3 regions of the Bacillus sp. LQ01 genome follow, and region 1 is predicted to be linked to each of the others. Evidence: riboswitches for the same ligand, from Rfam matches in the RefSeq annotation. Region 1 holds a riboswitch; each other region holds the start of a gene.
The links. Region 1 has a riboswitch for S-adenosylmethionine ahead of AC22L0_RS20240 (hypothetical protein). Riboswitches for the same ligand answer to the same signal wherever they lie in the genome.
Positions count from the first base shown of each region.

Region 1 (4,943 bases):
ACACGCGTTGTTTGTATGGATAATGGCCGTATTATGTATGATGGTAGTCCTAAAATTGTTATTACGGATATGTGGGGAGTAGAAACATTCCGTCCATTTATTCCGCAAATTCCAAGGCTATTTTTAGAGTGGAATGTGAGAGATATTCCGTTTACAGTGCGAGAGGCGCAAATGAAAATGAATGATTTTGCAGCGATATCATATGTAAATGAGCCAATAGCACAAAGTGAAAAGCAAGAGGTAATTTTAAGCGCAGAGCATATTTCGTTCCAATATGAAAAAAATAGTCCGCTTATTTTACATGATTTATCAGTTTCGATTGAAAAAGGAAAATGGGTAGCGCTCGTTGGGAAGAACGGTACAGGTAAGTCTACACTGTTAACGATTTTAGCAGGATTACAAAAAGCGAGAAGAGGGAAAGTAAAGTGGAACGGAAAAGTGATACATAAAATTGATTCGAAAGAACGATTTAAAAGTATTGGGTATGTATCGCAGCATCCGTATTATCATTTTACATTTGATACAGTATGGGACGAGGTTTATGAACGTGCACGTGAATTATACGGAGAACAAGGAAAAGAAATAGCAGAAAATACGCTAAAACAGTTTTGGTTGTATTCGCTTAAAGAACGCCATCCGCACGATTGTAGCGGAGGAGAGCAACAATTACTTGCGTTATGTACGACGTTATTATCAAAGCCGACTTTATTATTACTGGATGAACCGACAAAGGGATTAGATCCATGGAAGAAAGAAAGAGTAGGAGAGCTATTTAGGAAGCTACAAAAAGAAGGTACAACAATTGTAATGGCAACGCATGATATTGAGTTTACAGCGAAATACGTTGATCAATGTATGATGCTATTTGATGGAACAGTCATTATGAATGATGCACCGAAAGAATTTTTTAGCGGCAACTTCTTTTATACAACATCTATTAACCGATTCATTCGAAAAGAATTGCCATATGCATTAACGTGGGAGGATGTGTACGAAGCTTGTCCAAACGATATGTTGCATTCATAATATGTATCTTTGCAGTAATAATCGGCACATTACTCTTTACGACACTTGTCATGGACGGTTATTACATGTTAAGTAGTTTGTTTATATTAGCGGTTATTATGTTACCTTTCTATATCCGTTTTGAAAGAAAGGCGTTTGTTTCACGTGAAATTGTTCTCGTTGCTGTATTAGCGGCAATTGCAGCAGTAAGCCGGGTGCCATTTTCTATTTTACCAAGTGTACAACCAACTTCTTTTGTCATTATCGTTTCTGCAATTGTATTTGGAAGTGAAACTGGTTTTATGATTGGTGCTACAGCAGCAATTGTATCTAATATTTTTTTAGGACAAGGTCCGTGGACACCGTGGCAAATGTTTTCGTGGGGCATGATTGGTTTTATAGCAGGTCTACTTCGTAATACATTTTTTATGAAAAAGCTATGGGGAAGACTTCTTTACGGAGTAATTGTTGGCTTTTTATTTGGCTGGATTATGAATTTCTGGGGCCTTCTCGGTTTTATACGAGAAGCAACGTGGGAAACTGTCATTTCGTATTATATCGCAAGTTTTTACTTTGATTTGAGCCATGCGATTTCGAATGTTATTTTCTTATTACTATTTAGTACTTCATGGATTACGATTCTTACAAGATTTAAAAAGAAATACGGTATATTAGATGAGCATAACGTGACATAGAAAAGCATACTCATATAAGGTAGGGTCGCGACTTACATATTCGTTTGCCTCTTTCATGCTTCTTACATATTGTAAGGAGCATTTTTTTGTCAAAAAATCGATTTAATATACATCCGTTATTATATAAAATTATTTGTATAATGGTAGGTGAGAACTTTTTTCAAAAGTGAGGTGTATAGTTAATGAAGTTAGTTATTCCGAAGCAACATGGTGCATGGGCTATGCTTGTTATTCCTTTTTTATTAAGTGTCATACTTGGGAAACCTACTATTTATCATATTCCATTGTTTTTAGCGTGGTTTTTTATCTATTTAGCCACGTATCCATTTCTTACGTACATAAAGCAAAGACGAAAAAAAGAGTTTTTACAAGCTGCCATTGTTTATTTCAGCATTGCGTTCCTATTTGGGATGATTTCTTTATTATATGAGTGGCGAATTCTTTTATTCGTAATAGTAATGATTCCATTATTTATAGTGAATATGTATTACGCTCGTCAAAAAAATGAAAGAGCACTATTAAATGATATTTGTGCGATTATTGTGTTTTGTATCGGTGGATTAATTAGTTATTACTTTTCAATGAAGCAAATCGATCATACAGCTATATTCATTGCACTTATTTCATTTTTATACTTTTTAGGTAGTACGTTCTATGTGAAAACGATGATTCGTGAAAAAAATAACCCGAAGTATCGTCTTATATCTTGGGGATATCATATCGTATTAACAATAATCATATTTGTGATTAATCCCTGGTGTTCTCTTATTTTTATACCAAGTGCCATTCGAGCAATTGTGTTGTATGGCAAAAAAATTTCTATTATAAAAGTAGGAATTTTAGAAATTGCTAATTCTGTATATTTTTTAATCATAACGGCAATAATTATGAAGTATGCCATTTGAAAAAACTTCCCATCAATTGATGGGAAGTTTTTAATCTTTTTCTAAAATGTGAACGGTGTACTCGCAACGTTGAATAGCTTGTTCAACAGCATAAAGTGATTGTTCAATACGAGCGCGATTAAAATCTTTTTCAACTGTTTCGAGCGCTTCTTCTAAACAATTTTTAGCTTCTTGTAATGATTGAAAAGAATCTTGTACATATCCGCGAGCATTTTGATGCATTTCATAATCCTCCTTGCTATGAACAGTAAGGAAGAAAATATAATTTGTTATATTTATTTGACAATTAAAGTGGAATTACGTATAGTAAGAATTAAGTGAATATTTTCTTATCCAGAGAGGTGGAGGGACTGGCCCGATGAAACCCAGCAACCGCGATGCAGGTGCTAATTCCAGCAGAACATATTTGTTCTGGGAGATAAGACGAAGATATATACGTAACTTCTTCTTATCGGAGAGGTTTTTTTATTGCAAAAAAACCGATTACGAAAATTTATATTAAGAAGAAAGGGGTTGCGCATTACTGTGACACTCGAAAAATACGTAAAACTGCGTAGTACAGTTTATGAATATATGATAGAGCAAGATAAGCCGATATCATTGTTAGATATTCAAGAACATATCGTTTCGCATCATGAAGGAAAATTCACGAAAAAGATGTTGCATCAATTTTATTTATCAAGATTATTAGACGAACTAAAACTGGATGGGAAAATTACATTAGCTGATGAATATCTCTATGCTGAAAAAGGGGTATTGTATAAGGCGAGAAAAGGGAGCTAAGCTCTCTTTTTTTCTTAAAATAACGGAGTATGTAGAGTAAAAGACTGCTAAAGCAGCCTGATACAGGGAATGGTGTTGAGTGTGTAGTGTCAAAAATTAAATGTGCCTGAAAGAGGCAATTCATATCGGCTGCAAATGAAAAGAGACACCTTCGCCGAATAGGTGTCAGTCGTTTTGTCATATAGACTTGCTATTTGACAGTTATTAGAATAACATACAGGATTTTTGAAGTCAAAAGGGAATTAAAGGAAGGGGTACAATTATGTACGCTTACTTATTAAAAGATATAACGAAATGGATCCCAAAGTACATTGTAGATAAGGGATATGAATATTATGAAGATGGACATGTAGAAGATGTTGAAATACATGATAAAAAAGTGTTTGCTTTCGTTACTGGAAATGCAGGAAATTATGAAGTAGTTATCGATCTCGAAGATTTTTCAGAAAGTAGCTGCGAATGTCCATATGAGAATCTTTGTAAGCATATGGCGGCAGTTGTTTATGATATGCAAGGTGCTGGTGAGAGTGCAGTTAAAGAGAAACTGAAAGATTTAGAAAAAGAAGAATTACTTATATTATTGAATCGATTATTGCAAAGTTCGAAAAACGTACAAATTGTAGAGAAGTTATTAAAGAAGGGGAAACTTTAACGTATAGAGGGAGTTGTTATGTAGTGAACGTACTAATTGTATACGCTCATCCTAATCCTTCAAGTTTTAACGCGGCGATTTTAAATCATGTGCAAAAAGGACTACCGGAAACAAATCATTCAGTTACGCTGCTTGATTTATACAAAGAACAATTTGATCCAGTCCTCGTATTTAATGAAGAGAAGAAAAGACGTGATTTAGTAAATGAAGAAGAAACAGCTCGGTACAGAACGTTAGTAGAAGAAGTAGATACACTTTTATTCATCTATCCAATATGGTGGTGGGGGATGCCAGCAATTTTAAAAGGATTTATCGATCGTATTTTCGTAGCTGGATTTGCTTATAAATATGAAGGGGCTCTGGCGAAAGGCTTATTGAAAGGTAAGAAGGCGTGGGTGATTAATACGCTAGATTCACCGTTATGGTACGTCGCACTATTATATCGATCAGCAAATTGGATTATGATGAAGAGAGGTGTTTTACGTTTTTGTGGCATTCGCGATATAAAACGTTCAGTGTTTCAATCTGTGAAAACGAGTAAAGTATCAAAGCGTGAAAAATGGTTATTACAAATAGAAGAAAAGGCTCGTACATTATGAATGAAGTCGACCGTATTATAAACTGTGTTCAGTATGACGGCGAACTTTTTCGGAAGTATGTTACGTGTTTACTTCAATTGAAAAAATGTAGTAAAACATTTCAGCAAATTCAAATAGAGTTAAGAAATGACTACTTGATAAGAGGAATTTGTCAAAGAGAAGTTGATGAGGTAGTACGGGGAAGTAAAGAATATGAAACATATTTTCTTCCTAAAGCGTTACAGTGGAATTTTTTGAGTGAACATCCACACTTGATCGGAAAAATTTGCGAAGATTTTTTTGCATTTGAGTCATTACATCTTAC
Region 1 is NZ_JBYEZL010000002.1:1,521,808-1,526,750, forward strand. It holds gene AC22L0_RS20220 (ABC transporter ATP-binding protein) at 1-1,026, shown strand, start outside; gene AC22L0_RS20225 (ECF transporter S component) at 999-1,700, shown strand; gene AC22L0_RS20230 (YwiC-like family protein) at 1,883-2,605, shown strand; gene AC22L0_RS20235 (hypothetical protein) at 2,636-2,827, opposite strand; SAM riboswitch class I at 2,932-3,030, shown strand; gene AC22L0_RS20240 (hypothetical protein) at 3,131-3,388, shown strand; gene AC22L0_RS20245 (SWIM zinc finger family protein) at 3,651-4,040, shown strand; gene AC22L0_RS20250 (NAD(P)H-dependent oxidoreductase) at 4,064-4,639, shown strand; gene AC22L0_RS20255 (group-specific protein) at 4,636-4,943, shown strand, end outside.

Region 2 (4,943 bases), on a different contig from region 1:
ACAGTTTCTGAGTTATACGCACCTGTAAGCGGTAAAGTTGTAGCAGTAAACGAAGAATTAAGTGACCAACCAGAACTTGTTAACGAATCTCCATACGAGGGTGCATGGATGGTTAAAGTTGAACTTTCTGATGCAAGCCAAGTTGAGAAGTTATTAACTGCAGAAAAATATGCAGAAATGACAAACCAAGACTAATTATAGTCGACTAAAGGACAGCCTTTGTGCTGTCCTTTTTTATTTTGTGTGAAATAATGAAATTCAAGTTATATGTAAATAAATAAGCTATTATGAGAAAAACTGTTTTGTGGTAAGGTTTCATAAGTCTTCACAATCTAAACGAGCCGCTTGCGCTTTTCATTGTCCATCTCCACCTCCTAGCCCTTCATGTCTAAGAACCTTCCGTACGAGAAGACAAAAAGCATCTTCTGTACGAAAGAACCTTAGCCAACAGGGCTGAACAGTCGGTTCCGCTTTTCGTTGTCTAGCTCCAGCGGCTAGAACAGTCGGTCATTTCACTCCTTCACTTGAGGCAAAAGGCGCCTCTAGTTCAGGAGTTCCAATGCCCTCCTGTTCTAAACGAGCCGCTTCCGCTTTTCTTTTGCAAAAATAAACAGGAAACAACATGAAAATAACGAATATACTATATACTAAGTTCAAGGTTATATAGTATATGGTGATCGGGTGATGACATATGATTTATGTAGAAAAAGTCATTATTGTAGAAGGTACATCAGATAGAAGAAAGATTGAATCTATTATTCGTGAACCGGTGGAAATTGTTTGTACAAATGGTACAATTGGTTTGTCGAAAATGGATGAGCTCGTTGATCAGTTTTTTGATAAGGAAGTGTATGTGCTAGTGGATGCTGATGATGCTGGAGAAAAGTTAAGGAAACAATTTCGAAAAGAATTTCCGCAAGCCGAGCATATCTATATTGATCGCTCGTACCGAGAAGTGGCAACTGCGCCATCTACACACTTAGCAAATGTATTATGGGGAGCCGACATTGACGTTTATACAGAATATTTACGGTAAGGAATGATAGAAGTGATTGATTGGACAGGAGCCGAAGCTACAGCCCTAATAGAGAACGAAGAAAAAACAGTATTATATGTATATACTCCAATGTGTGGAACATGCCAATTAGCAAAAAAGATGTTAACAGTTGTTGAGATGACAATTGAAGGCCTCAAAATTGGGATGTTAGATTTAAATTATGCTCCGTATTTAGCGAAAGAGTATGGGATTGAAAGTGTACCTTGTTTACTTGTTTTTGAAAATGGGACACTGATGAAGAAGATATACGCATTTCATTCGGTTGAATATTTATATACGGAATTAAAGTAGGCGGCAAAATTTTTGCCGCCTCGACATATTTCTTGGGAAATATGTCGAGATGCAGGGTGGATACAGTATTTGTCGAGCGAAAATAACAGGATTGCTCTTTAGTGAGAGGGAATGGTATGTAATAGAAAGTGATATGAAGGATGTGATTTAGGGTGAGATTATATTCTTTGCTTCAATCATTTGTAAATTACGCTAATGGTCAATATCATTTAGAACCGCTTTTAAGACAAGAAGAAAAAACTGTTAATTTTCGCTTTGGAGATGAAAGTTGTTCGTTACAAATTTCAAGAGATTATATAGAGCTGGTACATGAGGAAAGAGGAACGGAACAAATCATTTGCTTAGATGAAAAGGATATAGAACAATTGGTGAATGGAAATGTACGATTGCAAATGTTAATGAACGATGGACGTGTACAATATTCAGGAACGTACCGAACGATGTTATTAGTGGAATCGATGTTTCATATATGTAAACCGATGTCAGTAGGTGCTTAAAATTCTGAAGTTTCATTTTTTGCGAAAATTTCTGTTGACATGGTGAGTGTATATTGATACAATTCAAGTCATAAAATATAGACAATTTCATAAATTTCAAATCAGACGAAAATTGAATCTGATTTCTCTTATCAAGAGAGGTGGAGGGACTGTGCCCTGTGAAGCCCGGCAACCGTCAACTTATGTTGAAATGGTGCCAATTCCTGCAAAGCGAATGCTTTGAGAGATGAGAGAGAGGGATAATGTTGTTATATACGCATATAAACCTTTCTGCTTCTCTAAAGCAGAAAGGTTTTTTTATTGTTTGAATGTGGAGGACATTCAAATAATAAAAGTAATGATAACAGTGGACTACACGCATTAAAAATAAAAAATTGCGGAGTCGATCCAAACAAAAAAGGGGTGAACATCATGATTCTATTAGAGAACGTAAAGAAAATATATAAGGCGAAAAGCGGTGATGTCACTGCTGTAGATAACGCCAATTTAAAAATAGAAAAAGGCGAAATATTTGGTGTTATTGGATATAGCGGCGCTGGAAAAAGTTCGTTAATCAGATTGTTTAATCAGTTAGAGAAACCGACTTCTGGCCAAATTACAATTGCGAATCGTGTTATATCAGCAATTACAGGAAGTGAACTTCGTAAGGCAAGACAAGAAATCGGAATGATTTTTCAACACTTCAACTTACTTTGGTCACGAACTGTACGTGAAAATATTGAGTTTCCACTTGAAATTGCAGGTGTTGATAAAGCGAAGAGAAGAAAACGTGTTGATGAATTAATTCATCTTGTTGGATTAGAAGGAAGAGGAGACGCGTACCCATCTCAGCTGAGTGGAGGACAAAAGCAACGCGTCGGGATTGCAAGAGCATTAGCTAACAATCCACAAGTGCTTTTATGTGATGAAGCAACGTCAGCTCTTGATCCGGAAACGACAGATCAAATTTTAGATTTACTATTAGACATTAATAAGCGTCTTGGTTTAACAATTGTACTCATTACACATGAAATGCACGTGATTCGAAAGATTTGTAACCGAGTGGCGGTAATGGAGAGAGGAAAGATTGTAGAAACAGGTCCAGTACTTGATGTATTCCGTAATCCGAAGCAAGATATTACGAAACGATTTGTACAGCAGTTAACAGATTCTGAAGATACAAATGAAACAATTGAAAATTTAATTGAAAAATATCCAGATGGAAAAGTAATTCGTTTGCAGTTTATCGGTGAGGCTGTAGAAAGACCAGTGCTTCAACGATTAATGCAACGCAGTGATATAGAAGTTAGCATTTTGCAAGGAAATATTGCACAAACGAATAACGGTTCTTACGGTAGTTTAGTTGTTCATTTAAATGGTGAGGAAACAGCGATCCAGCAAGCAATAGAAGGAATTCATCAAGATCAAGTAGAGCTGGAGGTGATTGCACATGGATAAGTTACTCGCAAATGTTGATTGGAATCAAATGTTAGAAGCAACTGGTGAAACGTTATATATGACGGCAATCGCAGCCCTTGCGACATTTGTTTTAGGACTAATTTTAGGATTGTTACTCTTCATGACAGCAAAAGATAATTTATGGGAAAACAAATCAATTAATACGGTGATTGGAGCATTCGTAAATATATTCCGCTCTATACCGTTCATCATTTTAATTATTTTATTAATCCCATTTACAAAGATTCTTCTTGGAACAATTCTTGGAGCAAGTGCAGCTCTGCCGGCTTTAATTATTGGAGCCGCACCATTCTACGCGAGAATGGTTGAAATTGCACTTCGCGAAATTGATAAAGGTGTAATTGAAGCTTCAAAAGCAATGGGAGCAAAAACAAGCACAATTATTTTGAAAGTGTTAATTCCAGAATCATTACCAGCATTAGTATCTGGTATTACGGTTACGACAATTGCTTTAGTAGGCTATACAGCAATGGCGGGAGTTGTTGGTGCTGGTGGCCTTGGAACACTTGCTTACTTAGAAGGATTCCAGAGAGGGAATAACGATGTAACAATCGTTGCGACAATTTGTGTATTACTAGTTGTATTTTTAATCCAGTGGATTGGTGATAGTTTAACGACTCGAATAGATAAACGATAATAAAAACGGGAGGATATTTTAAATGAAAAAATTATTACTTACGGCACTTATTTCAACTTCAATTTTTGGGTTAGCTGCTTGTGGCGGGAAAGATAAAGATGAAAAGAAACTTGTTGTTGGTGCTTCTAACGTACCGCATGCTGAAATTTTAGAAAAAGCAAAACCGTTACTTGAGAAAAAAGGAATTGAATTAGAAGTGAAAAAATTCCAAGATTACGTGTTGCCAAATAAATCGTTAGCGGATAAGGAATTAGATGCAAACTATTTCCAGCACATTCCGTATTTAGAAAAAGAAATTAAAGATAAAAAATATGATTTTGAAATAGCAGGGAAAATTCATATTGAACCAATTGGTGTATATTCTCAAAAATATAAGAGTTTAAAAGAACTTCCAGACGGGGCGACAATTATTATGAGTAATTCCGTTACTGACCATGGACGTGGTTTAGCAATTTTACAAAAAGAAGGCATTTTAAAAATTAAAGACGGAGTAGATCCAGTTAGTGCAACTCCAAAAGATATTGCAGATAATCCGAAACACTTAAAATTCAAAACGGATATTGAGCCTGGTTTGTTGCCACAAGTGTATAACAATAAAGAAGGCGACGCTGTTTTAATTAACTCGAACTATGCAATTGATGCGAAATTAAACCCAGAAAAAGATGCAATTGCAATTGAAGGCGATGATTCTCCATACGCAAACGTACTAGTGGTTCGTAAAGGTGATAAAGATAAAAAAGCGATTAAAGAGCTTGTAGAAGTATTACATTCTAAAGAAATTGAAGACTTTATTACTAAAGAATATAAAGGTGCAGTTGTTCCTGTAAAAGAATAATTGCTGAAAAAGGGCTGGTGTATGCCGGTCCTTTTTTACTACATAACTATAGGGAGAAGGGGACGTCATATGAAAAAGATTCTATTGTCAGTTGTTACAGCATTATCTGTATTTACATTAGCTGCTTGCGGAGGGAAGGAAGAGAATAAGCTTGTTGTGGGAGCCTCT
Region 2 is NZ_JBYEZL010000003.1:85,202-90,144, reverse strand. It holds gene gcvH (glycine cleavage system protein GcvH) at 1-195, shown strand, start outside; gene AC22L0_RS21140 (toprim domain-containing protein) at 692-1,036, shown strand; gene AC22L0_RS21135 (thioredoxin family protein) at 1,040-1,348, shown strand; gene AC22L0_RS21130 (hypothetical protein) at 1,501-1,845, shown strand; SAM riboswitch class I at 1,971-2,078, shown strand; gene AC22L0_RS21125 (methionine ABC transporter ATP-binding protein) at 2,257-3,282, shown strand; gene AC22L0_RS21120 (methionine ABC transporter permease) at 3,275-3,940, shown strand; gene metQ (methionine ABC transporter substrate-binding lipoprotein MetQ) at 3,963-4,775, shown strand; gene metQ (methionine ABC transporter substrate-binding lipoprotein MetQ) at 4,845-4,943, shown strand, end outside.
Region 2: linked by a shared signal. The riboswitch ahead of AC22L0_RS21125 (methionine ABC transporter ATP-binding protein) and the one ahead of AC22L0_RS20240 (hypothetical protein) in region 1 are both predicted to bind S-adenosylmethionine.

Region 3 (4,943 bases), 740 kb from region 1:
AAGCAAAATCGTGAACAACTAATATATTATGTTTATTAGCAAAGTGAATGGTTGCATCAAAAAAATCTTTTGATGCAGTAGCACCGGTAGGATTATTTGGATAGTTTAAAAACATTAATTTTGCACGCTCTGCAATAGAGTCATCAATGTTCGTATAATCTGGTAAAAAGTTATTTTCTGCAATAAGCGGCATTGTTTCAAAGTGTGCTTTTGCTAAAGCAACTCCGGATAAATAATCTGGATAACCTGGATCCGGAACGAGAATCGTATCACCAGGATTTGTAAAACAAATCGGTAATTCTACTAGTCCAGCCTTCCCGCCAAACAAAATAGCAACTTCAGTTTTTGGGTTTAATTCGACGCCGTATTCACGTTTATAGAATGTAGCCACGGCTTCCTTTAAGCTTTCATGTCCGCGAAATGGCGGATATTTATGATGAATGGTCTTTTCGGCAGCATCTTGTAAAGCTTTTACGATATGCTGCGGTGTTGGTTGATCTGGATTACCTTGACCTAGATTAATAACATCGTGACCAGCTGCAACGACTTTGTTAACTTTTGCAACAAGTGAAGCGAAAAATTGTGTTGGCAATGATGTTACTATCTCAGAAGGTTGAAATAATTTCATACTTTCCACCTCTTTTGAAAGTTGTTACAATTCTAGTGACAAATGATATAATCTTTCCAGTATTTTGTAAAGAAAAAAATAAGAATGGGGCTGAAAAAATGAAAGTCGCATGTATTCAAATGGATATTGTTTTTGGAGATGTAGAAAAAAATATTGAGAATGCTAAAAATAAAATAAGCGAAGCTATGAAGGAAAGGCCAGATGTTATCGTCTTACCAGAACTATGGACAACAGGATATGATTTAACGAGACTTTCTGAAATTGCAGATAGGGATGGAGTGGAAACGAAAGAAAAGTTAATAGAATGGGCGAAGCAATATGATATACATATTGTTGGTGGTTCTATAGCAAAGCAAACAGAGCAAGGCGTTACAAATACGATGTATGTTGTAAATAATGAAGGACAGCTAGTCAACGAATATAGTAAAGTACATTTATTTCAGCTTATGGATGAACATAAATATTTAATAGCCGGTAATGGTACGGGCGAATTTAAGCTAGATGATGTCGAATGCGCTGGAACAATTTGTTATGATATTCGTTTTCCAGAGTGGATGCGTGTCCATACTGCTAAAGGGGCAAAAGTATTATTTGTTGTAGCAGAATGGCCATTAGTTCGTTTAGCACATTGGCGTTTGCTATTGCAAGCAAGAGCAGTTGAAAATCAGTGTTATGTTGTTGCGTGTAATAGAGCAGGAAAGGATCCAAATAATGTATTTGCGGGTCATTCTTTAATTGTGGACCCTTGGGGTGAAGTTGTAGTAGAGGCGAATGAAGAGGAATCAATTTTATTTGGAGAGCTTGAATTCGAGAAAATTAAAGAAGTACGTAAAGGAATTCCGGTTTTTGCGGATCGCCGTCCAGAATTATACAAATAAAATGTTGACAAGTGATTTTTATTCTTGGTATAGTCTTCAACATAAAGTTAAAAATTCAAAAAATTATACAACTCTTATCAAGAGCAGGTGGAGGGATTTGGCCCGATGAAGCCCAGCAACCGACCGTAATACCATTGTGAAATGGGGCGTTTATTACGCCAAAAGGCACGGTGCTAATTCCAGCAGAAAGTAAAACTTTCTGGCAGATAAGAGGGGAGAAGATAAACTTCAAACCTCTTTCTTAGTGGAAAGAGGTTTTTCTATGTTAGAAAAACCTCTGAATTTAAAAAGGGGGAGAAGACGATGGGATATTATTCATTAACAGAAATAACAGCTGTACAATATGCGAAAGATCATGGCTATTTTGAAGCGAAGGCAAATGTCGTTTGTCATGAAATTGGAGACGGAAACTTAAATTACGTGTTCAAATTAGATGATGGAGAGAAATCCATTATAATAAAACAAGCACTGCCTTATGCGAAAGTAGTTGGTGAAAGCTGGCCATTGTCTATAAAAAGAGCAACGATTGAAAGCAAGGCATTACAAATTTTTGCGCAGTATGTACCGGATTATGTTCCAGTAGTGTACAGTCATGATGAAGAGTTAGCGATAACGGTAATAGAAGACTTATCAAGACTAACAATTACAAGAAAAGGATTAATAGACGGAGAAGAATATCCGCTTTTATCCCAGCATATCGGCCGTTTTCTAGCACATGTTTTATTTTATACTTCAGATTTTGGTTTACAGTCAGAAGAGAAGAGGGTACTAGAAGGTACCTTTGTAAATCCGGACCTTTGTAAAATTACAGAGGATTTAGTGTTTACAGATCCGTTTGGACATTATGATACAAATGATTATGAGCCAGATTTACAGCTCGTGGTTGATGAACTTTGGAGTGATAAAACTTTAAAACTAAAAGTAGCACAATATAAATATAAGTTCTTAACAAGAAAAGAAACTCTTATTCATGGTGATTTACATACTGGTAGTATTTTTTCGTCACCTTCTGAAACGAAAGTGATTGATCCAGAATTTGCGACATATGGCCCATTTGGATTTGACATAGGTCAATTTATTGCAAATCTATTATTAAATGCTTTATCTAGAGAAGAAGAAAAAAGAAGTGTACTATTTTTCCATATAGAAAAGACGTGGAGTTATTTTGTAGAAACTTTTACAAAGTTATGGATTGGAGAAGGTGTAGAAGCATATACGAAAGAAAAACAATGGTTACCAATTATTTTGCAAAATATCTTTACTGATGCAGTTGGATTTGCCGGATGTGAACTGATTCGTAGAACAATTGGTTTAGCTCATGTAGCAGATTTAGATGAAATAGAAAATAAAGAAACAAGAATTCAAGCTAAGAAACAAGCGCTATCCTTAGGTAAAGAACTAATAAAATATGAATCTAAAAGTGCTGATCTTCAACTGTTTCGAATATTATTTCAACAGACAGTTTCAGGGGGCGTAAAAGCGTGAGTACAATTGTTACTGTTCCGAGATCTGTAAGCTGGAAAGGTGATGCAATTGCGGTATTAAATCAAACGAAATTGCCGCATAGCACAGAATACAAAACATTGACGACTATTGAAGAGGTTTGGAAAAGCATCGTAATGTTAGAAGTACGAGGAGCGCCTGCAATTGGAATTGTAGCTGCATTTGGCTTGGCGCTTGCATCAAAAAAATATAACACTGTACATATTGAAGAATTTCAAAAGAAGTTTAATAGAGATTGTAATTATTTAGGAACGTCACGCCCGACAGCAGTAAATTTATTTTGGGCAATTGATCGTATGAGAGAATCTATTCGAGAGATTACTACAATAAAAGAAGCACAAAAAACATTAGAAGAAGAAGCGCTTCGCATTCAGCAGGAAGATGAAGAGGTGTGCCGAAATATTGGGGAATATGCGTTAACATGTTTTAAAGATGGCGATAATATTTTAACAATCTGTAACGCTGGAAGTATCGCAACTGCCAGATATGGAACTGCATTAGCTCCCTTTTATATTGGAAAAGAGAAAGGTGTGCGTTTACATGCATATGCGTGTGAAACGAGACCAGTTTTACAAGGTGGTCGCTTAACGACCTGGGAATTGAAGCAAGCAAATATTGATGTGACCCTTATTACAGATAATACTGCAGCTCATGCTATTCAAACGAAAGAAATAAATGCAATTATTGTAGGGGCGGATCGAATTGTCGCAAATGGAGATACGGCAAATAAAATAGGGACAATGAATTTAGCTATTTTAGCAAAGCACTTTAATATCCCATTTTACGTTGCTGCTCCACTGTCAACATTTGATGTTACGAAAGAAACTGGAGCTGAAATTATTATTGAAGAAAGAGATGAAACAGAAGTTACGAAAATCTTTGGAAAACAAGTAGCACCAATTGGAACGGATGTTTATAATCCAGCATTTGACATAACGCCGAATGAATTAATTACAGGAATTATTACTGAGAAAGGTATTATACGCGGGGACTATAAACGAGAAATTGCATCATTATTTGAAAAACAAGCTAATACATAATAGCTTGTTTTTTTATGCCTAAATGCAGTGTTTTCTCTTACTTATATAATGAAAGGAGGGGAAGAGGATGGAAGAGTGGATCAAGATGATAGGTAATGTAGGGTTTCCGATTGTTGTAACATTATATTTACTCCACCGTATTGAAAGTAAACTAGAGGGGGTAATTGTTGCAATTGAGAAGCTCCCGCGGCAATTACTAAAGTACGAAGATCCTCGGGAATAAAAATAAAGTTTGCTCTTCTTGAGCAAACTTTATTTTTATTGAGCGGTATAACCACCATCTATAACAACAGCTTGTCCCGTTATACCTTTAGCTTTTTCACTCGCTAAAAACATCGCATAATCAGCGATTTCTTGTACTTGTAATAAGCGCTTTTGTGGGACGAGTGGATAAATAACATCTTCTAAAACATTTTCAAGTGGTACATTTCGTGTAGTAGCTAAGTCTTGTAGTTGATTACGTACAAGAGGGGTATCGACATAACCAGGGCAAAGGGCATTAACAGTAATACCATGCGTAGCACCTTCTAAAGCAGCAACTTTTGTTAATCCAATTACGCCATGTTTTGCACTATTGTAGGCAACTTTTCCAGCAAATCCGACAAGGCCGTTAATAGAAGCGACATTAATAATACGACCATATTTTTGTTGTTTCATAATCGGAAAGGCATGCTTAATTGCGATAAACGGAGCAATTTGCATAATTTGAATTAGTAGCTCGAACTTTTCAGTTGGAAAGTCTTCAATGGGTGAAACGTGTTGCATTCCTGCGTTGTTAATTAATATATGTAATGAACCGAAATGATCAACTGTTTGAGAAATTGCTGCTGTAATTTCCTCTTCAGATGTAACGTCACATTTTAAACCGATAGCTTGAAAACCTTCATTTTGTAA
Region 3 is NZ_JBYEZL010000002.1:783,210-788,152, forward strand. It holds gene AC22L0_RS16555 (pyridoxal phosphate-dependent aminotransferase) at 1-628, opposite strand, end outside; gene AC22L0_RS16560 (carbon-nitrogen family hydrolase) at 643-1,506, shown strand; SAM riboswitch class I at 1,578-1,719, shown strand; gene mtnK (S-methyl-5-thioribose kinase) at 1,810-2,991, shown strand; gene mtnA (S-methyl-5-thioribose-1-phosphate isomerase) at 2,988-4,049, shown strand; gene AC22L0_RS16575 (YvrJ family protein) at 4,117-4,272, shown strand; gene AC22L0_RS16580 (3-hydroxybutyrate dehydrogenase) at 4,308-4,943, opposite strand, start outside.
Region 3: linked by a shared signal. The riboswitch ahead of mtnK (S-methyl-5-thioribose kinase) and the one ahead of AC22L0_RS20240 (hypothetical protein) in region 1 are both predicted to bind S-adenosylmethionine.